3 regions of the Arthrobacter sp. Y3223151 genome follow, and region 3 is predicted to be linked to each of the others. Evidence: predicted binding sites of a transcription regulator. Region 3 holds the regulator's gene; each other region holds the start of a gene.
What was found. Region 3 encodes LexA, which represses DNA repair genes until DNA is damaged. Its sites were predicted from a motif close to TCGAACANNTGTTCGA; they were not measured.

Region 1 (7,690 bases), on a different contig from region 3:
GCGCCGGCTATTCCGGTGGTGATGGCACCTGCGGGGTCAACCAGGGTTCCGTCGAGGTCGAAAAGTACCAGCGCAGGCAATTGAGTCACCCGGGCATTTTCCCACAGATCCGCGGATCCGCCGGAATCCATTCCTGCTGGGGAATACCTTATTCCGTCCGGCAGGCTCACTGGTGGCCGAGCGCCTCCGCCAGGAAGCGGCCGGTGTGGCTTCCCTCGACTGCCGCCACCTGCTCGGGAGTGCCGCTGGCGATGATCTGGCCGCCGCCGGAACCGCCCTCGGGCCCCATGTCCACAACCCAGTCGGCGTTCTTGATCACGTCGAGGTTGTGTTCGATGGTGATTACCGTGTTGCCCTTGTCCACCAGCCCCTGCAGCACCTGCAGCAGCTTGCGGATGTCCTCAAAGTGCAGGCCGGTGGTCGGCTCGTCCAGCACGTAGATGCTCCGCCCGTTCGAACGGCGCTGCAGTTCGCTGGCGAGCTTGACGCGCTGGGCTTCCCCGCCCGACAACGTGGTGGCGGGCTGTCCGAGCCGGACGTACCCCAGCCCGACGTCCACCAGGGTCCGCAAGTGGCGCGCGATCGGGGTGAACGCGGCAAAGAATTCCGCTGCTTCCTCGATCGGCATGTCCAGGACTTCGGCAATTGTTTTGCCCTTGTAGTGGACTTCCAGCGTCTCGCGGTTGTACCGTGCGCCGTGGCAGACCTCGCACGGGACGTAGACGTCCGGCAGGAAGTTCATCTCAATCTTCAGCGTGCCGTCGCCGGAGCAGGCCTCGCAGCGCCCGCCCTTGACGTTGAACGAGAACCGGCCGGGCAGGTAGCCCCGGAGCTTCGCCTCGTTGGTCTCGGCGAACAGCTTCCGGATGTTGTCGAAGACTCCCGTGTAGGTGGCCGGGTTGGACCGGGGCGTGCGGCCGATCGGGCTCTGGTCCACGTGGATGACCTTGTCCAGCTGGTCCACGCCTTCCACCCTGGTGTGCCGGCCGGCAACATGCTTGGCTCCGTTGAGCTTGTTCGCCAGCACCTTGTAGAGGATGTCGTTGACCAGGGTCGACTTCCCGGAGCCGCTGACGCCGGTGACCGCGGTGAAGATTCCCAGCGGGAACGAGGCATCGATGCCGCGGAGATTGTTTTCCCGGGCGCCCACCACCTTGATCTGGCGCTTCTTGTCCATCTTCCGGCGCTTGGCCGGCAGTTCGATCCGGCGCCGGCCGGACAGGTAATCACCGGTGATGGAACGCGTGTTGTCCAACAGCTCCTGCAGCGAGCCGGAGTGAACCACTTCGCCGCCGTGCTCCCCGGCGCCCGGTCCGATGTCCACTATCCAGTCGGCCTCGGCGATGGTGTCCTCGTCGTGCTCCACCACAATCAGGGTGTTGCCGAGGTCGCGCAGCCGTGTGAGGGTCTCGATCAACCGGCGGTTGTCCCGCTGGTGCAGGCCGATGGAGGGCTCGTCCAGCACGTAGAGCACGCCGACCAGGCCGGAGCCGATCTGCGTTGCCAGCCGGATGCGCTGGGCCTCCCCGCCGGACAACGTGCCGGCGGCACGCTCCAGGTTCAGGTATTCCAAGCCCACGTCCAAGAGGAACCGCAGCCGCGCCTGGATCTCGATGAGTACCTGGTGGGCGATCTGGGTTTCGCGGGCCGAGAGCTCCAGGCCGGCGAGGAACGAACTCGCCTCGCGCAGCGGCAGGGCAGACACATCCGCGATGGACTTCCCGTTGATCAGCACGGACAGGGACGCGGGGTTCAGCCGCGCGCCGTTGCATTCCGGGCACGGGACCTCGCGCATGTACTCCTTGTAACGGTCCCTCGCCCACTCGGACTCGGTTTCCTCATGCTTTCGGTGGATGTACTGGAACGCGCCTTCGAACCCGGTGCTGTATTTCCGTTCCCGGCCGAAGCGGTTGCGGTACTGCACCACGACCTTGAAGTCCTTGCCGTGCAGTACGGCCTCCCGGACCTTCTTCGGCAGGTTCTTCCACGGCTCGTCCATGGAGAACCCCAGCTCATGCGAGAGCCCTTCGAGCAACCGCGTCCAGTACTCCTGGGTAGCTTTGCCCAAGGACCACGGAGCAATGGCGCCCTCGGACAGGCTCCGGTCGGGATCCGGGACCACCAAGTCCACGTCGACTTCAAGCTTGCTGCCGATACCGGTACAGGCCGGACAGGCGCCGAACGGGTTGTTGAACGAGAACGAGCGCGGCTCGATCTCGTCGATGGCGAGAGGGTGTTCGTTCGGGCAGGCCAGGTGCTCGGAGAAGGCACGCGTGCGGCCCGGCTCGTCCTCGGCAAGGTCGACGAAATCGGCCAGCACCCGGCCCTCCGCGAGGGCCAGGGCGGTTTCCACCGAGTCGGTCAGGCGCTGGTGGATGCCTTCTTTGGCCACCAACCGGTCCACCACTACCTCAATGGTGTGCTTGTACTGCTTCCCCAGCTTCGGCGGTTCGCTTAGCTGCACCAGCTTGCCGTCCACCTTGGCGCGGGAAAAGCCCTTGGTGCTCAGTTCCTTGAACAGGTCGACGAACTCGCCCTTGCGCCCGCGCACTACCGGGGCCAGGATCTGGAACCGGGTCCCTTCGGGAAGCTCTTGCAACTGGTCCACGATCTGCTGCGGGGTCTGCTTCTCCACCGGTTCACCGCACTGCGGGCAAAAGGGGCGGCCGACGCGGGCCCACAGCAGGCGCAGGTAATCGTAGATCTCGGTGATTGTTCCCACGGTGGAGCGCGGGTTGCGGCTGGTCGACTTCTGATCGATCGACACCGCCGGCGACAGGCCCTCGATGAAGTCCACATCAGGCTTGTCCACCTGCCCCAAGAACATCCGCGCATAGGAAGAGAGCGATTCCACGTACCGGCGCTGGCCCTCGGCGAAGATCGTATCGAAGGCCAACGACGACTTGCCCGAGCCGGACAGTCCCGTGAAGACGATCATGGCGTCGCGGGGCAGGTCCACGCTGACGTTCTGCAGATTATGCTCGCGGGCGCCCTTGACGACCAGTCTGGACATGTCCGCGGAGCGGGAAACGGGGGTGGCAGACTCGGAATCGGTCGCCGGGACGGACGTTTCGCTTGCTTTTAGCACGGTATCTACTCTAATCGAAAATTCGTTCGAACTTGTATTACATCGGTCACGGCGGACAACCCCTGCGGACAGCAGACGTCCGCAAATGCGGCCTCCGCTGGCTGCCGCCAGCCCGCCGCTTCACCTACTGGATGCGGCCTACTTGATGCCGTGGCGCTCCAACGCGGCCTTGGCGGCGGCGAGTGCTTCCTTGCCGCCGATCCCTTGACCGTGAACGGCACGGGCGAACGCTTCGGCGGCATCGCCCAGTTGTTGGCGGGCCTTGCCGGCTCCGGCGCTGACCACGGTACCGGCCCGGCCGTGGGTTTCCACCCGCCCGGCAGTTTCAAGCTCCCGGTAGGCGCGTGCCACGGTATTCGGGACCACACCCAGATGATCGGCCAACCGCCTGACGGGCGGCAGCTTCGTACCCACCGGGAGTTCGCCGGCGTCGGCCGCTTCAATGATCCGCAGCCTCAGCTGCTCGAAGAGCGGCACGGCGCTGTCGCGGTTCATCCGCCAGTCAAACTCACTCGCTTCCATCGCCTGCGCCCGCTCCTCGTCGTGTCCGCAGCACCGCGCTGCCTGTCCGCTGCTACAACCAGAATGACATCCTGAGCCGTCCGGGTCGACTGTCGGTAGGCTGGGAAGCATGTTGCTTCACGAAGATCCTGCAGTCACAATCCGCGGTATTTCCGTTTCCGAGATGGACAACAACGTCTATCTGCTGACGGACAAGGCTTCCGGCACCCAGGTGTTGATTGATGCCGCCGATGACTTTCCGGCCATCCGGCAACTGCTGCGCGAGGGCGCCGCGGATGCCGGGCGGCCGGCCGAGGTTGCCCTGATCGTGACCACGCACAGCCACTGGGACCATGTCCGGGCCCTGCCGGAGGCGGTGGCCGCTACCGGCGCCAAAACGGCGGCCGGCGTGGAGGATATTCCGCAGATCGAGGTGCGGACCGATGTTGCCCTCGAGCATCAGGACGTCGGCCGGTTCGACGGATTCTCGTTGGAAGCCATCAAGCTGCGCGGGCACACGCCGGGATCCGTGGCGCTGCTCTACCGCGCACCGGAGGGTCCCCCGCACCTGTTCACCGGAGATTCCTTGTTTCCGGGCGGGCTGGGCAACACGCAGCAGGACCCGGAGCGGTTTGCCACCCTCTTCAACGATGTAACCGAACGGGTGTTCAACTACCTGCCCGACGACACGGTGGTCCATCCGGGCCATGGCGCCGGGACCACCCTCGGGGCAGAGCGGCCCCATCTGGACGAGTGGAAATCCCGCGGCTGGTAAACGCATCAACCCCGACAGACGTGGACGTTGGGGGGAATCCCGCCTGCCGGGGCTCTCTAATTCTAGCGCCGCGGGCTGCTTTAGCTCCCTTGTCACCCGACGAAGGATGGCAGGCTGCCCCTGTCAGGCCAGGAAGGACGGCAGGCTGCGTTCCGCCGCGGAGTAGGTTGCGGCGTCCGGGATCTGTCCCGCCATGAAGCGGTCCACGAGCCGCGGATCCACGTACGACTTGCGGGCCACGGCGGGCGTATTGCCCAACCGCTCCGAGACGGCGTGCATGGCTGCGACCACGGCCTTGCGCCGGCCGGTGAGATTCGGCTTGCCGTTGTAGCCGGCCAGTGCCACGGCGGCCGTTACCGTTCCCTGCCACGTCCGGAAATCCTTGGCACTGAACTCGGGCCCGCAGAGTTCGTGAATAAACTCGTTCAACTCCGACGCGGAAAGCCCCGACCAGTCTCCGGTGCCGTTGCGGTAACCGATGGCCGGATCGTCGGCCTTCAGGGTCCGCACCGCCGCCAACTGGACGGCAATGTCCGGATCCTTCAGTTCCACGTCCCACTGCAGCCCGCTCTTTCCGGGAAAATGCAGCCGGACGGTCTCTTCCCGCACCTGCACGTGGCGAACCAACAACGTCGTCACCCCGTAGGAACCGTTGTCTTCGGCGTAGACTTCCGAGCCGATCCGCAACGACGCGCTGTCCAGCAGGCGGAAGGCAACGGCACAGGCCACCTGGCGGGTACGTTCGCCGGACCTCAGCAGCCTCGTCACCTTACGGCGCGCGGTGGTCAGGGTGGCTCCGAACGCCAGGGAGCGGTCGAACTTTTCCCGATCCCTCAGTTCCCGCCAACGGGCATGGTAGATGTATTGCCGCCGCCCGGCGTCGTCGGTTCCCGCGGCCTGGATATGCCCATTGGGTGCCGGGCAAATCCACACATCCGACCACGCGGGCGGAACCGCCAACGCCTTGATCCTTCGGAGCTCGTCCCCGGCAGGCCTCGAACCGTCCGGGTTGCGGTAGGAGAACCCCGCCCCGTGGCGCCGGCGGGTGATGCCGGGTGCACGGACGTTGCTGCGCCTTAGCCTCAGATGGGCACCTCCATCTTGAATCCGCAGCTGCAGCGAAGGATTTCAACGTTGACCCGCACGGTCGGGAGCGGCCCGGTTTCCGGGGAGCCGGCATCCACGGGATCAACGATGGAGTGGTCGATGCGTTCCACCGGCTGCATCGGCTCCCCGCAGTGCATGTAGCCATCGGCGCCGAAATCGATTCCCACGCTCTCGGATTCCGTGGCCGGTACCTTGAAGGTTTCGTGCCCGTAATAGCCGTCGCAGCGGCTGCACCAGTAGCTGACGTCCCATCGCGGCAGTGCGGGCGCCCCGGCCTGCGGCGGCAGCAGCGTTACGGCATCGAAGACCAGGTACTCGTCGGTGCTGCAGGCGGTGCACGAGGGGTCGGGCAACGCGCTTCCCGGTTCCCGGTCCTTGTCCTGGCCGGCATGGGCACTTGAACTGTCATTGGCAATCATGATCGTCTGCCCTTCCAATCTGCATCCCACTATTGATAAGCATACTGTTTGTAACCCATCATACTGAGGTTGGAAGAGCAGCATAAGCGCCGCGGCGGCGTCCCCGGAAGGGTGTACGGCCGCCCGCGGCACGGCCCGCTTGGATCAGCCGGCAAGGGAGTCGCCCCGGGCAGACCTAGCTGGTGCCGTCGTACAGCGAGTCCGGCGGTTCGCCCCCTGGTTTGCCGTACAGGCCGCGGACCCGCCGCTTGCTGGCCTGCAGCGCGTCCCTGCTGTCGCGCCGGTCGAGTTCGACGCGCAGCTCCTCCAGGCGGAACTCGGTCTCGGGATCGGCCGCGCCGAACTGGATGCTTTCCCGCTCGAGCTGGCGCATGGCCCTCCCGTACAGCGCCAGCAGTTCGGGGTCGCCGAGGGGAGCCAGATCCATGGGAAATTCGTCGGCGGGTGACAGATGGCGGTGCCGCATCAGTTCCGCCCCAACCCAATAGAACCCCCTGCATACCGACCGGCATCGGACCTGTCCATGCGCAGCCTCCAGATAGCCCGGGAGCCGATTCGGCCCCAACTGCTGCGAGCTTACAAGCGCTTCCCCCCTCCGGCAACGAATGACTTTATTATCGCGCCGGCACGATTAATTTTACGCCTGAGTCTTGACAGGCGGCAGCCCGGGATGGCGTTGGCACCCCGGGCACCCGTCCGCCGGCGCGGCAGGATGATTATTCGTCGTAGCGTTCTTCCCGGATGGTTCCGAACGGGACCTCCTCGGTCGCCATGGCTTGCACTTCATTGGGGAGGAAGCGCACCAGCACGCCGCGATCGCCCTCGGCAGCCGATTGCTTCAGCACCGGCAGGATCGCGTCGGCCTGGGTGGGCTCACATCCGGCCAGGTACTTGGCATACGCCTCCGGCAACTGCTCCGACATCTCGGCCGCCGGGATCAGTAGGAGATGAACTCGACCAGTTCACCCACCCGGTCTTCCGGATAGTTGCGGGCGACATCGGCCTGGCTGAGTATTCCCACTAGATCATGTCCATCGATCACCGGCAGCCGGCGCACCTGATGGTCCTGCATGGTTTTAATGGCCTCTTCGATGCTGTCATCCGCGCCGATCGTCACCGGCTTGCCCTGGCCCAGTTCGCCCGCTTTCACCTCGCGCGGATCCCGCCCGTCGGCCAGGCACTTGACCACAATGTCGCGGTCGGTGACCATTCCCTTAAGCCTGTTGTCCTCACCGCATATGGGCAACGACCCCACGTCGAGGTCGCGCATTTTTTGCGCCGCCAGCTCCAGCGTCTCGTTCTCTCCGATGCATTCAACACCACCGGTCATGATTTCCCTTGCGGTTGTCACGGATATCAGTCCCTTCAGGTAGTTCGAGCCGCTTCGCGCACCGTCCAGCCAGCAGGGACGAGCACGCCAAGCCGATTTATAAGGTTACTTACAATTACCACAGGGGGCGGGGGAATTGAAGGGCGGCCGGCGCCTCCCCCGCCTCGGACGTCGGATTTGCGCCCATCCCCTTGGCCGCCGGGCACCGCTTTAAGCCACGGAGCCCCCGTGAACCAGCGGCTCACGGGGGCTCTGTGACAAAGGAACCGGATCAGCGCCTGGCGCCGCCTTCGGTGTCGTCGGCAACACGGTCGGCGTCCTCATTCAGGTGGGCCTTCGCGTCGGCCATCTTGTCCTTGGCCTCGCCCTCGACCTGCTGGCCCTTGCCCTTCAGCTGCTGGGACTTATCATCCCTTGCCTCGCCGACGGCTTCGTTGACCTTGCCGGTCACCTTGTCCTTCGCAGCATCG
Region 2 (7,690 bases), on a different contig from region 3:
CGCCTATACGGCTAAGCCGTCGCTGGCCTACTTGGTGTCTTTGTTCTGCTCTTCGTTGAGCCGCTTCAGGGTGTCCTCGGCGGACTCCTCCGGGCGGGTAGCGCTTTCCGTGGTGAGGGACGAGGCGTCATCGGGAACCTCGGGGGCCTCCGGCGTCACGACTTCGTTCACCGCCTGGGTGTGCACGGTGGCGGTGTTGCCCGGCGACAGTTCAAGGACCACCTTGTTGTTGTCGGGGTCGAGGGAAACGACGGTGCCGAAGAGGCCGAACTGCGTCATCACCTCGGTGCCCGGCACCATCTGCTCCTTGATGCGCTCGGCCTTTTCGCGCATCTGCGCCTGGACCTTCTTCTGCTTGCGGAACATGAAGAAGATCAACAGCGCGAAAACGGCGAACAGGCCGATGGTCATCACGTCGATGCCGCCCGACGGCTGCTGGGGAGTGGTGCCGGTGAAGAGATTTACGAACACAGGAAAGTTCCGTCCTAGAAGTCTGGAGCGGACCGGTAGGAAAATCCGGACCGTGTACGCAGCCTGCCGCGTCCCGTGGGGGACGGCGCACTCCGCACGTTCCTACCATTCTACGCGGTGACCGCCCGCACACGGTCAAGCTTCAGTTTTCGGCGAAATCCGTGTCCGGCTCCAGCAGTTCCGAGAGCAGGTCTTCGGTCGGTCCCGCGGCCAGGTGATCGGGCACCGCCAGCCCCAGGTGTTGCCAGGCCGCGGCGGTGGCGATCCGTCCGCGCGGCGTCCGACCGAGCAGCCCTTCGCGGACCAAGTAGGGCTCGGCCACGGTCTCCACCGTCTCGGTTTCCTCGCCGACGGCTATGGCCAGGGTGGACAGGCCGACGGGTCCTCCGCCGAACTTGGTGATCAGGGCGGTCAGCACCGCCCGGTCCAGCCGGTCCAGTCCCCGTTCGTCGACTTCGTACATATCGAGTGCCGCCGCTGCCGCGCGCGCATCGATCTCCTCGATCTTGTGCACGAGGGCCCAGTCCCGAACCCGGCGCAGCAGACGGTTGGCGATGCGGGGCGTGCCGCGGGAGCGCCCGGCGATCTCGGCGAAACCGGCCGAACTCACCTTGAGGTCCAGCAGCATGGCCGAGCGGCGGAGCACGAGTTCAAGCTCCGCGACGGCGTAGAACTCCAAGTGCCCGGTGAAACCGAACCGGTCGCGCAGCGGGCCCGGCAGCAGTCCGGCCCGGGTCGTGGCCCCGACGAGGGTGAACGGCGGCAGGTCGAGCGGGATGGCGGTGGCGCCGGCGCCCTTCCCCACCACGATGTCCACCCGGAAGTCCTCCATCGCCATGTAGAGCATTTCCTCCGCCGGCCGCGACATCCGGTGGATCTCGTCCAGGAAGAAGATCTCCCCCTCGGTCAACGACGACAGGATCGCCGCCAGGTCGCCCGCGTGCTGGATCGCCGGCCCGGAGCTGATGCGCAGCGGCGCGTTCATTTCCGCGGCGATGATCATGGCCAGCGTGGTCTTGCCCAGACCGGGCGGCCCGGACAGCAGAACATGGTCGGCTGTCCGTTCGCGGATCCGGGATGCCTCCAGCACCAGCGACAGCTGCTGGCGGACCCGGGCCTGGCCCACGAAATCGTCCAGGTTCTTGGGCCGCAGCGCCGATTCGATCGCCCGTTCTTCGGTTTCCGACGTGTTGGCGACCAGCCGGTTGTTCTCGGATTCCTCCGCCACGCTAGTTCACTCCCGCGGTCCGCCGGGCCGCGCCGGTCCGGGCGCCGTCCTGGCCGAGCCGGCGCAGGGTCAGCCGGAGCAAGTCGCCCACGTTGCCTGCTGCTGCCGCCTCCGGATTTTCCTCGGCGGTGGTGTCCACCGCCGCGGCGGCGTCCTTCTCGGACCAGCCCAGGCCGGCCAGGGCCTCCTGCACCTGTCCCTTCCAGCCGCCCTTCTGCTGGGGGGCCTGCTCGCCGGTGGGGATCAGCTTCCCGGCCAGCTCGAGCACGATCCGGCCGGCGAGCTTCGGCCCGATGCCCGGAACCTTGGTGAACGCCTTGCTGTCCCCCTCCGCGGCGGCGACCCTCAGGGCCTCGGGCGAGTGCACCGACAGCGCCGCCAGGCCCAGCCTCGGACCGACCCCGCTGACCGAGATAAGGGTTTCAAAAACTTCCCGTTGCGCCGCGTCCTCGAAGCCGAACAGCGTCATGGAGTCTTCGCGCACAATCATGGTGGTGGCCAGTTCGGCCTCCCGCCCCACGAACAGCGTGCCCAGGGTCTGCGGCGTCGCCTGGACGAGCATGCCGAATCCGTTGACGTCGATCACGGCCGATTGCAATCCCACGTGGGCGACGACGCCGCGCAACGAGCTAATCATGAACTCAACTCCCAATTCCGGCACTGCGGCCCGGAGTCCGCCCCGCAGGCAGCACGGCGGCGGATTGTCCGAACATATCTACGAATAGCTTACGGGGCAGCACGGACATTGCCGGCCACCGCCACACCGTGGCCCCGCTGCCGCGGCCGCCGCCGGCCGCACGTCAGCGGCGGGTGCGCTTGGCCTTCGCTTCCGCTTCCGCCCAGAGCCGCTGCGCCGTCGTCATCCCGCCGCCGGCAGCCGGTTTCGCTGCTCCGCCGCGCCAGGCATGGGTGATCGCCAGCGCCAGGGCGTCCGCCGCATCGGCCGGGCGCGGCGGGGTGTCCAGCCGAAGGATCCGGGTTACCATCTTGGTCACGGCGGCTTTGTCCGCCTGCCCGTTGCCGGTGACCGCCGCTTTCACCTCGGTAGGCGTGTGCAGCGCGACGCCGATCCCGCGCCGTGCCGCGGCCGCGATGACCACGCCGGACGCCTGCGCGGTGCCCATCACCGTGCTGACATTGGTCTGGCTGAAAACGCGTTCGACGGCGAGCACGTCCGGGGCGTGCGCGTCGAGCCATTCGTCGATCGCGTCCGCAATCTTCAGCAGGCGCAGCTCCAGCGGCATGTCCGGGGTGGTCCCGACCACTCCGACGTCCACCAGGGAGGAGCGCCGGTTCGGTTCGACATCGACCACGCCCAGGCCGCAGCGGGTCAGGCCCGGGTCCACTCCCAGCACGCGCATGGCCGACGGCGACGGCCGGACCGGTGTCAGTCGTTCTCGATTTCGGCGAGGACGTCCGCGCTGATGTCGGCGTTGGAGTAGACGTTCTGGACGTCGTCCAAATCCTCGAGGGCATCCACCAGCTTCATGAACTTCCGGGCCGCGTCCGCGTCGAGATCCACGGCCATCGAGGACACGAACTCGATCTCGTCGGTTTCGTATTCGATGCCGGCCTCTTCCAGTGCGCCCACGACGGCGCGCAGGTCGGTGGGATCGGTGTGGACCTCGAAGTTGTCGCCCTGCTCCTTGACTTCCTCCGCGCCGGCGTCGAGCACCGCCATCAGGAGGTCGTCTTCCGTGAGCCCGTTCCTGGGCAGGGACACCACGCCCTTGCGGGAGAACATGTAGGACACCGACCCCGGGTCGGCAATGGTGCCGCCGTTGCGGGTGATGGCCAGGCGGACCTCGGAGGCGGCCCGGTTCTTGTTGTCGGTGAGGCACTCGATCAGCACAGCGGAGCCCTGCGGCCCGCGGGCCTCGTAGATGATTTCGCTGTAGTCCACCGTTTCGCCGGTCAGGCCGGCGCCGCGCTTGACCGCGCGGTCGATGTTGTCGTTGGGAACCGAGGTCTTCTTGGCCTTTTGGACGGCCAGTTCCAGCGCGGGGTTGCCGGACATGTCCGCTCCCCCGTTGCGCGCCGCCACCTCAATGTTCTTGATCAGCTTCGCGAACGACTTGGCACGCCTGGCGTCGATCACGGCCTTCTTGTGCTTGGTGGTTGCCCACTTCGAGTGTCCGGCCATGCTTACGCCTCTCCTCTGACGATGCGGATGAAAAGTTCGTGGATGCGGCGCTCCCCCGTAATCTCCGGGTGGAAGGATGTCGCCAGCAGATGCCGCGAACGCACTGCCACTATTCTAGCTGTCCCGTGCAAAGTGTCGGTGTGGGAGGCCTCCTCCGGCTCGACGGTGGCCAGGACCTCCACGCCCTCGCCCACGCGTTCCACCCAGGGCGCACGGATGAACACCGCGTGGACCGGCGCCGGGCCCTGGCCGGGAGACGCCGCGCTGAACTCCAGGCCCCGGAAGTCCAGGTCGGACTCGAACGACTCGCGCTGCCGGCCGAAGGCGTTCCGCCGCACCGTAATGTCCAGGCCGCCCAGCGTCTGCTGCGGTTCGCCCTTCAGGTCAGTGGCCGGATCTGCAATCTCCCGGGCCAGCATGATCATGCCCGCGCAGGAACCGTAGACCGGCATGCCCGCTTCGATCCGCCGCTTCAGCGGGTCGGCCAGCTCAAAAATGCGGGTGAGCTTGTCGATCGTCGTGGATTCACCGCCGGGGATGACCAGGCCGTCCACGGCCGCCAGTTCCGCCGGCCGGCGCACCGGCACCGCCGTGGCGCCGCTGTGCTGCAGGACGGATAGATGTTCGCGGACATCGCCCTGCAGGGCGAGCACACCAATCGTGACCACGGTGACGGTTCCTCGGAATTCGCATCGGGGCCGCCTCAGTGGCGGCCGTACGGAAAAACAGTAGTGCCAACCGGTCCGGCGATGTTAAACGGTGCCCCCGCCCGGTGTGGGGACCGACACTGTTCGGCCCGCGCCGGCGGTGCCCGGGCACGGCGGCTTGTATAGTCTCTACTCATGCGACACCTCCTTGCGACCGTTGCCGGAAAGGCCGTAAAGGCGGTAGCCAGGCTCCGCGGCGGCGGTTCCGCACTGCCCGGCCTGGTGGCCGAAAAAATCGATCCGCAGTTCCTGCCGCGCACGCTCGGCGAACTGCCGCGCGGCGTCATAGTGATCAGCGGGACGAACGGCAAAACCACTACCACCAAGATGGTGGTGGAGCTGTTGCAGGGGCAGGGCCTGAAGGTGTTCACGAACCGCACCGGCAGCAACTTCACCCGCGGCGTGGTCGCTGCCGTGCTGGGCGATTCCAACGCCCGGGGCCGGCTCGACGCGGACATCGCCGTCTTGGAACTGGACGAAGCCCACGCCGTTCACTTCGTCAAACTGGTGGCCCCGCGCTACAGCCTGCTGCTCAACGTCATGCGCGACCAACTGGACCGCTTCGGCGAAATCGAAACGACCGCGGGATTCCTCCGGCAGATCGCCGCCGCGACGACCGAGGCAGTGGTACTGAACCGGGAAGACCCGCGCATCGCGGCGCTGGCGGGCGCCGTGGCCGCGCCGCGGATTGAATACTTCGGGCTGGCACCGCAGCTGCGCCACATGTTCCCGCACGACGACGACATGCGGTCCGCCGCGACCGCCGGCCCCTCCGGTACCACCGCCGACGACGCCGGCCGGCCGAGCGCCGACGTCGTGCTCTCGGTCTGCGAAGGGGCCGCCGCGACCTTCCAACTGGACGGCCGCGAGATCGAGGTCGAGCTGAAGCTGACCGGCGTCTACAACGTGTTTAACGCCGCCGCGGCGATGGCGCTGGCGCGGACCGTGCTGGGCCCCGCGGTGGACGAACCGGCGCTGCTTGCCTCGCTGGAGAACGTGACGCCGGCCTTTGGCCGCGGCGAATCGCTGACCGTCAACGGCCAGCCGCTGGACCTGGTGCTGGTGAAGAACCCGGCCGGTTTCCGGCTGGCACTGAAGTCCTTCCCCGCCGCCGGCTACCGGACCATGATCGCCATCAACGACAACTACGCGGACGGGCGGGACATGTCCTGGCTCTGGGACGTCGACTTCGATTCGCTGCGGGACACCGGCGTGGCCGAGGTCTCCGGGGTCCGGGCGCGCGACATGGGGCTGCGCCTCTTCTACGAGGACGTTCCCGTGGACCGGGTGGACACGGACCTCAATGCCTCGCTGCAGCGGTTCATTGCGGGCGATCCGGAGACGCCGAAGCGCATCTACTGCACCTACACCGCCATGCTGGCGCTGCGCCGCGAGCTCGGCAAACTGACCGAAGTGGAAGTGGTCTCCTGATGGACGCTCCTGTAATCGACCTGCTCCAGCTCTACCCGCGGGACATGAACATCTACGGCGACTGGGGAAACGTCCTGGTGCTGCGCAAGCGCCTGGAGCTGCGCGGCTACGACGTCCGGCTGCATGAGTACAACCCCGGCGACGCGTTCCCTGAGCAGGTGGACCTGATCGTGGGCGGCGGCGGCCAGGACTCCGGCCAGAACAAGATCCAGGCCGACCTCCTGGCCCAGGGCGGCCGGCTGCGGGAGCTGGCCGAGGACGGCCTGCCGATGCTGGCGGTCTGCGGCCTCTACCAGCTGTTTGGCCACCGGTTCACCACCCACACCGGCAAGGTCATCACCGGCATCGGGCTGCTCGATGCCGAAACCGTGGGCGGGCCCACCCGGCTGATCGGCAACACTGTGCTGGAAAGCGGCGAGTTCGGCACGATTATCGGGTACGAGAACCACAGCGGCCTGACCACCCTCGGCGGCGATGTCCGGCCGTTGGGACGGGTGACCAAGGGCCAGGGCAACAACGGCACCGACGGCACCGAGGGAGCCCGCCACCGGAACGTGATTGCCACCTACCTGCATGGTTCGCTGCTGCCCAAGAACCCGGCCGTGGCCGACTACCTGATCCGCCACGCCGTCGAGCGGCGCTACGGCAGCTTCAACGATGTGGCGCTGGAGATTCCTCATGAGGCCGAAGCCCGCGCCGACGCGGCCGCCCGCCCGCGCTGACGCCGGCCGAGGCTGACACGCCGACGCTGATGCCGGCTGACGCTGACGCCGGCCGCGGCGAAGGCCGTCCGGGCGACGGCGAGCGGCGTCAATCGCCGCTGAGCAGCCACTCGCGGGCGACGTCCGTCGGGGCTCCCATGGACTCGACGGTCGCCTTGGTCCGTAGCCGGCTGGCCGCGTCCGCCTGTTCGGACACGCACCAGTCCCCGGACTTCGCGGCTGCCGCCAGCGCATCGGCTGCCACCGGGCACCAGCGGCGCCCGGGTCCGTCGAACGTGGCCGGCAGCCAGTCCAGCCGCGCCACCTCCCAGCCGCCGCCGTCGTCGGCCTGGCTGAACTGGGCCCTGACCATCAACCCCTCGGTGTTGAGGATGTTCGGCGTTGCGTGCGCGGCGAGGGTGTTGCCCAGCCCGTAGACGATCCAGGTGCCGTCGTGGCGCTCAATCGGCTGGACGGAGTGGCTGTGGTGCCCGTACACCAGGGAGAACTCGCCGCTGTCGGCCAGCGCGTGGGCGGCCTCCTGCTGTTGCGGGCTGGCGTAGTCGGTGTATTCGTCCCCGGCATGCAGCGCTCCCAGGACGATGTCCGCGCCCTGGGCCCGGGCCTGCCTGGCCTTGGCGATCATCGCCTGGGGATCCAGCACGTCCACCTGCCAGGGCCGGTCCGGCGCCAGCCCGTTCAGCGAGAACGTGCCGGTGATGACCGCGATCCGCGCGGCCGGGGTGTCCAGGACCAGCACCTCCCCGGCCTCGGCCGCGCTGCCGTAGGTGCCGGTGTGTTCCAGGCCGCGCGCGTCCAGCGCGGCCAGGGTCCGTTCCAGGCCGGCGGTGCCGTGGTCGAATGCGTGGTTGCTGGCGGTGGTGCAGGCGTCGTAGCCCACGGCGGCGGCGGCGTCGAGGATCTGCGGCGGCGCGTTGAACGCAGGGTAGCCGGAGTACGGTCCGTCGTCGCCGGCCAGCGGGGTTTCCAGCTGGCAGACGGCGAGATC
Region 3 (7,690 bases):
CAGCAGCTCCGCGCCGGCGTCTCCGGATTTTTCCGGATGGAACTGGGTAGCACTCAGCGGACCGTTTTCAACGGCCGCTATGAACGGGGCGCCGTGCGTGGACCAGGTCACCAGCGGGGGTGTCATCGCGGGTTGGGTGACATCGAAGTTCCAGTGCTGCACACCGTAGGAGTGTACAAAGTAGAAGCGCTCGTCTTCGATCCCGGCAAACAGCCGGCTGCCCTCCGCGGCGTCCACGGTGTTCCACCCCATGTGGGGCACGACCTCAGCGGGCAGCGCTTCCACGGTTCCCGGCCATTCCCCAATGCCCTGCGACCGCACGCCATGTTCCACGCCTTCTTCGAACATGACCTGCAGGCCGACGCAGATGCCCAGCACGGGCCGGCCGCCGGCCACCCGCCGCCCAATCCAGCGAAGCGCGTCCACGGACTTGAGCCCCTTCATGACCGTTGCGAAGGCCCCGACGCCGGGAACCAGCAGGCCGTCGGCGTCGAGGACGTCGTCGGAGGCATGGCTCAGCGTGACGTCGGCACCCACATGCTCCAGCGCCCGGACTGCCGAGCGGACGTTCCCGGAGCCGTAGTCCAGTACGGTGACCTTAGGCGCAGCCGTCACAGGGCTCCCTTCGTCGAGGGAATGCCCTCGACACGTGGATCGGCTTCGACGGCGGCGCGAAGCGCCCGGGCGAAGGCCTTGAACTGGGCCTCGACGATGTGGTGGGGGTCCCTGCCGCCCAGCACGCGCATGTGCAGGCAGATCTGGGCGTGCAGCGTGATCGATTCGAAGACGTGGCGGGTCAGCGATCCGGTGAAGTGTCCGCCGATCAGGTGGTACTCCTGGCCTGCCGGTTCCCCCGTGTGCACCAGGTAGGGCCTGCCGGAGATGTCCACGACGGCGTGGGCCAGCGCCTCGTCCAGGGGCACCGTGGCTTCGCCGAAACGGCGGATCCCGGCTTTGCTCCCCAGCGCTTCCTTCAGGGCGTCGCCGATGGTGATGGCGACATCTTCGACGGTGTGGTGCGCGTCGATGTGCGTGTCCCCGCTGGCCTTCACGGTCAGGTCGACGAGCGAGTGCTTCGCCAGGGCGGTGAGCATGTGGTCGTAGAACGGCACGGTGGTGCTGATCTCGGAACGGCCGGTGCCGTCGAGGTCCAGTTCAACCAGCACGGACGACTCGCTGGTGATGCGTTCGAGGCGTGCGGTACGTCCGGTGGTGGTTTCCACGGTCATGGGAGTCCTTTGACGAATTGGTCGACCGGCACGAGCCGGTTCGCTCTTACTAGTTTAGGAGACGGGGCTCGCCACGAGGGCCTTGATGCCGTCGAGGAAGGCTGTGGTCTCGGCCTCAGTGCCGGCGGTTACCCGCAGATGGCCCGGGATCCCGACGTCGCGGATCAGCACGCCGGCTTCCAGCAGCCCCTGCCACACCGAGCGGGGGTCCTCCAGCCCACCGAAAAACACGAAGTTTGAGTCGGACGGCGCCGGGTCAAGTCCCAGTGCGGCCAGCCCGTCGACAATGCGGTCCCGCTGCGCCTTGATGTCTTCGACGTTGGCCAGCAGCGCATCAGCATGTTCCAACGCGGCCAGGGCCGTTGCCTGAGTGACCGCGGAGAGGTGATAGGGCAAGCGGACCAGGCGCAGCGCATCGGTAATCTGCGGTGCGGCGGCGAGGTACCCGACCCTGGCGCCTGCCAGCGCGAAGGCCTTGCTCATGGTCCGGGAAACAATGAGTCGCTCCCGCCCCGGCAACAGCGTCAGCGCGCTCGGCGTTCCTTCGTGGGCGAACTCGGCGTAGGCCTCGTCCACGATCACGATGGCCTTGGAGGCCTCCCCCGCTGCATACGCCGCCTCCACGACTTCAAGGCCCAGGGCGGTGCCCGTCGGGTTGTTCGGGGAGCAAAGAACGACCACATTTGCCGCGGAGTCGGCCACGGCAGCGGCGGCGGCGTCCGGGGACAACGTGAAGTCCGCCCCCCGCGGAACAGCCACATAATCCGTGTCCGTTCCGCTGGCCAGCAGCGGGTACATGGAATAGGTGGGCGGGAAGCTCAACAGGGTGCGGCCGGGGCCGCCGAAGGCCTGGAGGATTTGCTGCAGGACTTCGTTCGATCCGTTGGCGGCCCAGATGTTCTCTGCGGTGAGGCCGTGCCCCAAGTAGCTGGCCAGCGCCGTCCTCAGCTTCGTGAACTCGCGGTCCGGATACCGGTTCAGGCCCGCGGCCGCCTCACTGACGGCCGAGACGATGGCCTGGCGGACAGCATCGGGGAGGCCATGGGTGTTTTCGTTGACGTTCAGGAGGACGGGAACCTCCAGCTGGGGCGCACCATAGGGCTCCAAGCCCCGGAGATTTTCCCGCAACGGCAGGCGGTTCAGGCGTTCTAACTGCTCACTCACCGGTCCAGTTTAAGCTTCGGCCCGCCCGGGGCAGGAATCGGGCGGGCCGAAGCAGCTCATATTACGGCTGGTCTCAGGGCGCCGACGGGACCAGCAGCTGCTGTCCGGAGTGGACGATGTCCCCCTGCAGGCCGTTCAATTGCGCGATCTCGAAAATGACATCGTGAGGGTTGCGGTCCGGGGCGGACTGCACTGCTATGTCCCACAGTGTCTGGCCGCTGCCGACCGTGACAGTTGCTGCCGGCCCCGGTCCCAGCCCCCCGGCGGCGGCCATTGCCGGAGCCGTGAAGAAACCGATCAGGGTCAGGGCTGCGGCCGCGGCGAGCATCAGCGGCAGGCCGATCAGCAACAAACGGCCCCGGCGGGTCAGCCGCAGGCCTGTGCTGGTGCGAACGCCGGCGGGCTGCGGTGCGAGCTGGGCGGACATGGTGCCACCTTTCCGATATTCGATCTATTTCGGCTGGTTTCGATCGTTGTGCGACCGTATTCGAACGTATCTTCGAATGCGTCTCTTACAGTTTTAGCACTGGTGATCGAACATTGTCGAGACTCAGTCGAACAAATGTTTGAAATTCGCTACCGCCTCGCCTAGCGTTGTAAGCGTCGAGCGGCAGTAAGAGCAGTGCATCAGCCGCCACCGACAAAACAGTTGAGACAACAGCCCATGTGCGGTTCCGCTACGGCGCCGGCGCAGGGACCACTACGGGGAGACCGGGGCCGGACATGTCGGAAGAGACCACCACCACTGCCGGAGCGAAGCGACGCGGCCGGCCCGTCAAAGTGGGACGCAGCCTGACGCCGCGGCAGAAGAAGATCCTGGAAACGATCCAGCGCTCCGTCATGTCCCACGGATACCCTCCGTCCATGCGCGAGATCGGTGACACCGTCGGTCTGGCAAGCCTGTCCAGCGTCACGCACCAGTTGGCCCAGCTCGAGAAGATGGGCTACATCAGGCGCGACCCCAAGCGTCCCCGTGCCATGGAAATCCTGACCCCGCTGAAACTCGAGCACGGGGGTGTGGAAATCGTCGGAGTCGATGAACCGCAACAGCTGCGCAGCTCCAGCGGCGTCGCAGTATCCGAGCTGACCACGTCATCCGACACGGCGATGGTGCCGCTGGTGGGACGGATCGCAGCGGGCGGGCCTATCCTGGCGGACCAGGCGGTCGAGGACGTCATGCCCCTGCCGCGGCAACTGGTGGGACACGGCGAGTTGTTCATGCTCAGGGTCTCGGGCGATTCCATGATCGATGCGGCCATCTGTGACGGCGACTGGGTCGTGGTGCGCCAGCAGCACACGGCCGAGAACGGCGACATCGTGGCGGCACTGCTCGACGACGAAGCAACGGTCAAGACCTTCCGGCAGCGCGACGGCCACACCTGGCTGCTGCCGCAGAATACCCAGTACGAACCCATTCTGGGCGACCACGCAACCATCATGGGCAAGGTTGTCTCGGTGATGCGGGCCCTCTGACGCGCCCTCGTCTCCCGGTCCCCCGCTGCCGCCACCCCGGGATCCCTGCGCGCACGGGCGGTTCCCGGCCGGGTGGGCCCCGCTCGCTCCGGGATGGGCCTGTCCCCACAGCACGTTCAGGCTGCGGCCGACGCCAGCCTTTCCAAGATCTGGCGGGCCGTGGCGCCGTCCTTGGTACTCCAGAAGGGCGGCAGGGCGCTGCGGAGGAAGTTCCCGTAGCGCGCTGTCGCCAGCCGGGAGTCCAAGACGGCCACCACCCCGCGGTCGTTGGAGGCGCGGATCAGCCTGCCGGCTCCCTGGGCCAGCCGCACGGCCGCGTGGGTCGCCGAGACGGTCATGAAACCGTTTCCGCCGGCCTGCGCCACGGACCGGGTCCGGGCAGTCGTGAGCGGGTCGTCCGGCCGGGGGAACGGGATCCGGTCGATGACCACGAGCCGGCACGCTGTGCCGGGTACGTCGACGCCCTGCCAGAGCGTCATCGTGCCGAACAGGCAGGTGTCGGGTTCTTCGGCGAATTGGCGGACCAGCGCGCCCATCGACGATTCGCCCTGGCACAGGATGGGCAGGTCGGTGCGCACGCGCATTTCGGCCGCGGCTTCTTCTGCCGCACGCCGCGAGGAGAACAGGCCCAGGGCGCCGCCGCGCGAGGCCAGCAGCAGCTCCTCGAGTTCATCGAGCTGTTCCGGGCTGGTGCCCCGGCCCGGCTTCGGTAGATGCGACGCCACGTAGAGCACGCCCTGCCTGGGGTAATCGAAGGGGCTGCCCACGTCCACGCTGGAATAGGCGGGCGCGCCGGCTCCGAGCAGTCCGAGCGACCCGGCGACGGCGTCGAAGGTTCCCCCGACCGACAACGTCGCCGATGTCAGCACAACGGTATGTTCGTCGAACAGGCCCTCACGCAGCCGGGACGCCACCGAGAGCGGTGCTATGTTCAGCGTTGCCGGCTGGTCGTCATTGGCGGCGTAGTCGCCGGTCTCGCCATAGGTGCTGGGACGGGTCGCCCAGATGACCTCCCGGGAGTCCGGTGCGGACAGCAGCCGTTCAGCCAGCTCCAGCACGGCCGAAAGCCGTGAGCGCGCCATCTGCCGTCCGCCGTCCGCTGCCCCCGCACCCTCGGGCTTGGAGTCGGAGAGCGCCGCGCGGGCCGCTTCCCGTACCTGCGCGAGCACCAGCTCATGCTCCTCGCGGAGGCCAACCGCCAACAAGCCGGTCGGCACCGACTGCAGGACGTCCTCTAGGGCGTCGGCGGCGGAGTTCAAAGGCTCCACGCTGATCCCCGTGTGTTTGCGCGCCGTCGAGGCGGCGGTACGCACCATGGCGGCGGAGAGTTGCCCCGCGACGGCGCTGGTGACCCGGTCCTGCAGCTCATGGGCCTCGTCGATGACCACCACGTCATAGTCCGGGAGTACCGCGACGCCCTCGAAGGCGTTGATGGCCAGCATGGCGTGGTTCGTGATCACGATGTCAGCCTCTGCCGCGCGGCCCCGGGCCAGTTCGCTGAAGCACTCGGCGGCCAGGGGACACTTCTGGGCGCCCAAGCATTCCATCGAGCCGACGGAGACCTGCCGCCAGGCCCGGTCGCTGACACCGGGCACCAGTTCATCCCGGTCCCCGGTTTCGGTCTCCTGTGCCCACTCGCGCAGGCGCACGACTTCCTTGCCCAGCGCGCCCGAGGCGCCGGAAGCGGACCCTGCGCCGGCCGGAGCAGGATGCGGAACCGCGTCCTCGCCGAGGCTGAACAGTGCCGCCGGCGCGTCCTCGTCCGGAAAGCCGCCCGCGAGCTTGTGCAGGCAGAGGTAATTGTTCCTGCCCTTGAGCAAAGCGACGTCCAGCGGCCTGGGAAGCTCGTCGGCGACGGCCTCCAACAGCCGGGGCAGATCCCGCTTGACGATCTGCGATTGCAGCGCCAACGTTGCGGTGGAGACGATGGCCGGCTTCTCCCCCTCCAGCGCCTGGACCATGAGCGGCACCAGGTAGGCCAGCGACTTGCCGGTGCCTGTGCCCGCCTGCACCAGCAGGTGTTGCCGGCGCTCGAAGGCCTCGGCTACTTTCGCCGCCATCTCGTGCTGGCCGGCACGGTGCTGCCCGCCCATCTCCTGAACGGCGACATCAAGCAGCCGCAACGCCTCACCGGCGGGAACCTGGAGGTCAGTCATGCCGGAGGAACTGTTCCAGCTCCGATGCCAGGCCCTCGCGCACCATCACGTCGAGCCGCGTGCCGTCCCCGCCATGCTCCATGGAGAGGATCTCGGCGTCTTCGTTGTGCAGGCGGCTAATCACTTCGCCACGGTCGTAGGGCACCAGCAGTTGCAGCTTCACACTGGGCCGCGGGATCGTCTCGCTGACGAGCCGAAGCATCTCATCGATGCCCTGCCCCGTCCGCGCCGAGACCACGACGTGCCGCGGTTCGCGCTGGCGCAGTCGCTCGACCACGAAGGGATCGGCGGCATCGGCCTTGTTCAAGACGACGATTTCCGGAATGTGCCGTGCTTCGATTTCGGTCAGCACCTCGCGCACTGCGGCGATCTGGCCCTCCGGGTCGGGATGCGAGACGTCGACGACGTGCAGGATGACGTCGGCGTCGGCAACTTCCTCCAGGGTGGAGCGGAAGGCTTCCACCAGCTGCGTCGGCAACGACCGGACGAACCCTACCGTGTCGGCGAGCGTATAACCGATGCCGTCCGGTGTTTCCGCCCGGCGGACGGTCGGATCCAGGGTGGCGAAGAGCGCGTTCTCGACCAGCACGCCCGCATCCGTCAGGCGGTTGAGCAGCGACGACTTGCCGGCATTGGTGTAGCCGGCGATTGCCACCGACGGCACGGCATTGCGGCGGCGGTTGGCGCGCTTGGTTTCCCGTGCGGGCTTCATGGCGGTGATCTCCCGGCGCAACTTCGCCATCCGGGTGCGGATGCGCCGGCGGTCCAGCTCGATCTTCGTCTCACCGGGCCCGCGGGAACCGATGCCGCCGCCGGCCGCCCCCACGCGGCCGCCGGCCTGCCGGGACATGGACTCGCCCCAGCCTCGGAGCCTGGGCAGCAGATACTCAAGCTGGGCCAGCTCTACCTGGGCCTTGCCTTCGCGGCTCTTGGCATGCTGCGCGAAAATGTCCAGGATGAGCGCGGTGCGGTCAATGACCTTGACCTTCACGATGTCTTCCAAACCGCGGCGCTGCGACGGCGACAACTCGCCGTCGACAATGACCGTGTCGGCGCCGGTGGACATCACAATGTCGCGCAGTTCCTGGGCCTTGCCGGAGCCCAGGAAAGTCCCCGGATCCGGCTTTAACCGGCGCTGGACAATACCGTCCAGCACCTCGGAACCGGCTGTCTCCGCCAGCGCTGCCAGTTCGCGCAAGGAATTGTCCGCGTCGTCGGCCGTGCCTTCGGTCCAGAGACCGGCGAGGACGACCCGCTCCAGGCGCAGCTGCCGGTACTCAACCTCGGTGACGTCTTCAAGCTCGGTGGACAGGCCGGCCACGCGCCGCAGGGCGCGGCGTTCCGCGAGATCCTGCTGGTCGCCGTCGAATTCGGAATGCTCGGCATCAAGTTCGGAGAGTGCCTGGGCTCTGCCGCCGACGCCCTGTTTGCCTCGCGCCGCGGTGTCGCGGGCCAGGATACGGTCGATGACCGCCTGGATCTCATCAGGCGTCATTTCCGGTTCCGGTGTCGGCTGGGGGTGGTTGGTGGTCATGCTCTCCTTCGAAATGTCCGTGGTCTTATCGTAGTCCTCCGGGATGCGACCGGCAGAGCCCGAAGATGCAGTTTGTGGATGATTCGCCAAAAGTCCTCCTGGCATGGGCCCGGGCGCTGCCGGGCGGGAAATGC

Region 1: the regulator LexA is predicted to act here: its motif matches at 3,103-3,118, upstream of uvrA (excinuclease ABC subunit UvrA).
Region 2: the regulator LexA is predicted to act here: its motif matches at 2,405-2,420, upstream of ruvA (Holliday junction branch migration protein RuvA).

The regions. Positions count from the first base shown of each region.
Region 1 is NZ_JBNHGI010000005.1:196,439-204,128, forward strand. It holds gene AC5RUP_RS09895 (HAD hydrolase-like protein) at 1-89, opposite strand, end outside; gene uvrA (excinuclease ABC subunit UvrA) at 167-3,013, opposite strand; gene AC5RUP_RS09905 (GntR family transcriptional regulator) at 3,227-3,610, opposite strand; gene AC5RUP_RS09910 (MBL fold metallo-hydrolase) at 3,720-4,364, shown strand; gene AC5RUP_RS09915 (DNA topoisomerase IB) at 4,488-5,483, opposite strand; gene AC5RUP_RS09920 (hypothetical protein) at 5,447-5,890, opposite strand; gene AC5RUP_RS09925 (hypothetical protein) at 6,066-6,317, opposite strand; gene AC5RUP_RS09930 (hypothetical protein) at 6,607-6,813, opposite strand; gene AC5RUP_RS09935 (CBS domain-containing protein) at 6,828-7,241, opposite strand; gene AC5RUP_RS09940 (CsbD family protein) at 7,492-7,690, opposite strand, start outside.
Region 2 is NZ_JBNHGI010000017.1:44,997-52,686, forward strand. It holds gene AC5RUP_RS16380 (preprotein translocase subunit YajC) at 28-471, opposite strand; gene ruvB (Holliday junction branch migration DNA helicase RuvB) at 614-1,699, opposite strand; gene ruvA (Holliday junction branch migration protein RuvA) at 1,701-2,336, opposite strand; gene ruvC (crossover junction endodeoxyribonuclease RuvC) at 2,500-3,060, opposite strand; gene AC5RUP_RS16400 (YebC/PmpR family DNA-binding transcriptional regulator) at 3,087-3,842, opposite strand; gene pdxT (pyridoxal 5'-phosphate synthase glutaminase subunit PdxT) at 3,845-4,510, opposite strand; gene AC5RUP_RS16410 (Mur ligase family protein) at 4,685-5,980, shown strand; gene AC5RUP_RS16415 (type 1 glutamine amidotransferase) at 5,980-6,702, shown strand; partial or broken gene AC5RUP_RS16420 (CapA family protein) at 6,791-7,690, opposite strand, start outside.
Region 3 is NZ_JBNHGI010000016.1:24,273-31,962, reverse strand. It holds gene hisH (imidazole glycerol phosphate synthase subunit HisH) at 1-615, opposite strand, end outside; gene hisB (imidazoleglycerol-phosphate dehydratase HisB) at 612-1,229, opposite strand; gene AC5RUP_RS16030 (histidinol-phosphate transaminase) at 1,284-2,393, opposite strand; gene AC5RUP_RS16025 (LysM peptidoglycan-binding domain-containing protein) at 2,467-2,820, opposite strand; gene lexA (transcriptional repressor LexA) at 3,117-3,866, shown strand; gene AC5RUP_RS16015 (ATP-dependent DNA helicase) at 3,983-6,022, opposite strand; gene hflX (GTPase HflX) at 6,015-7,556, opposite strand.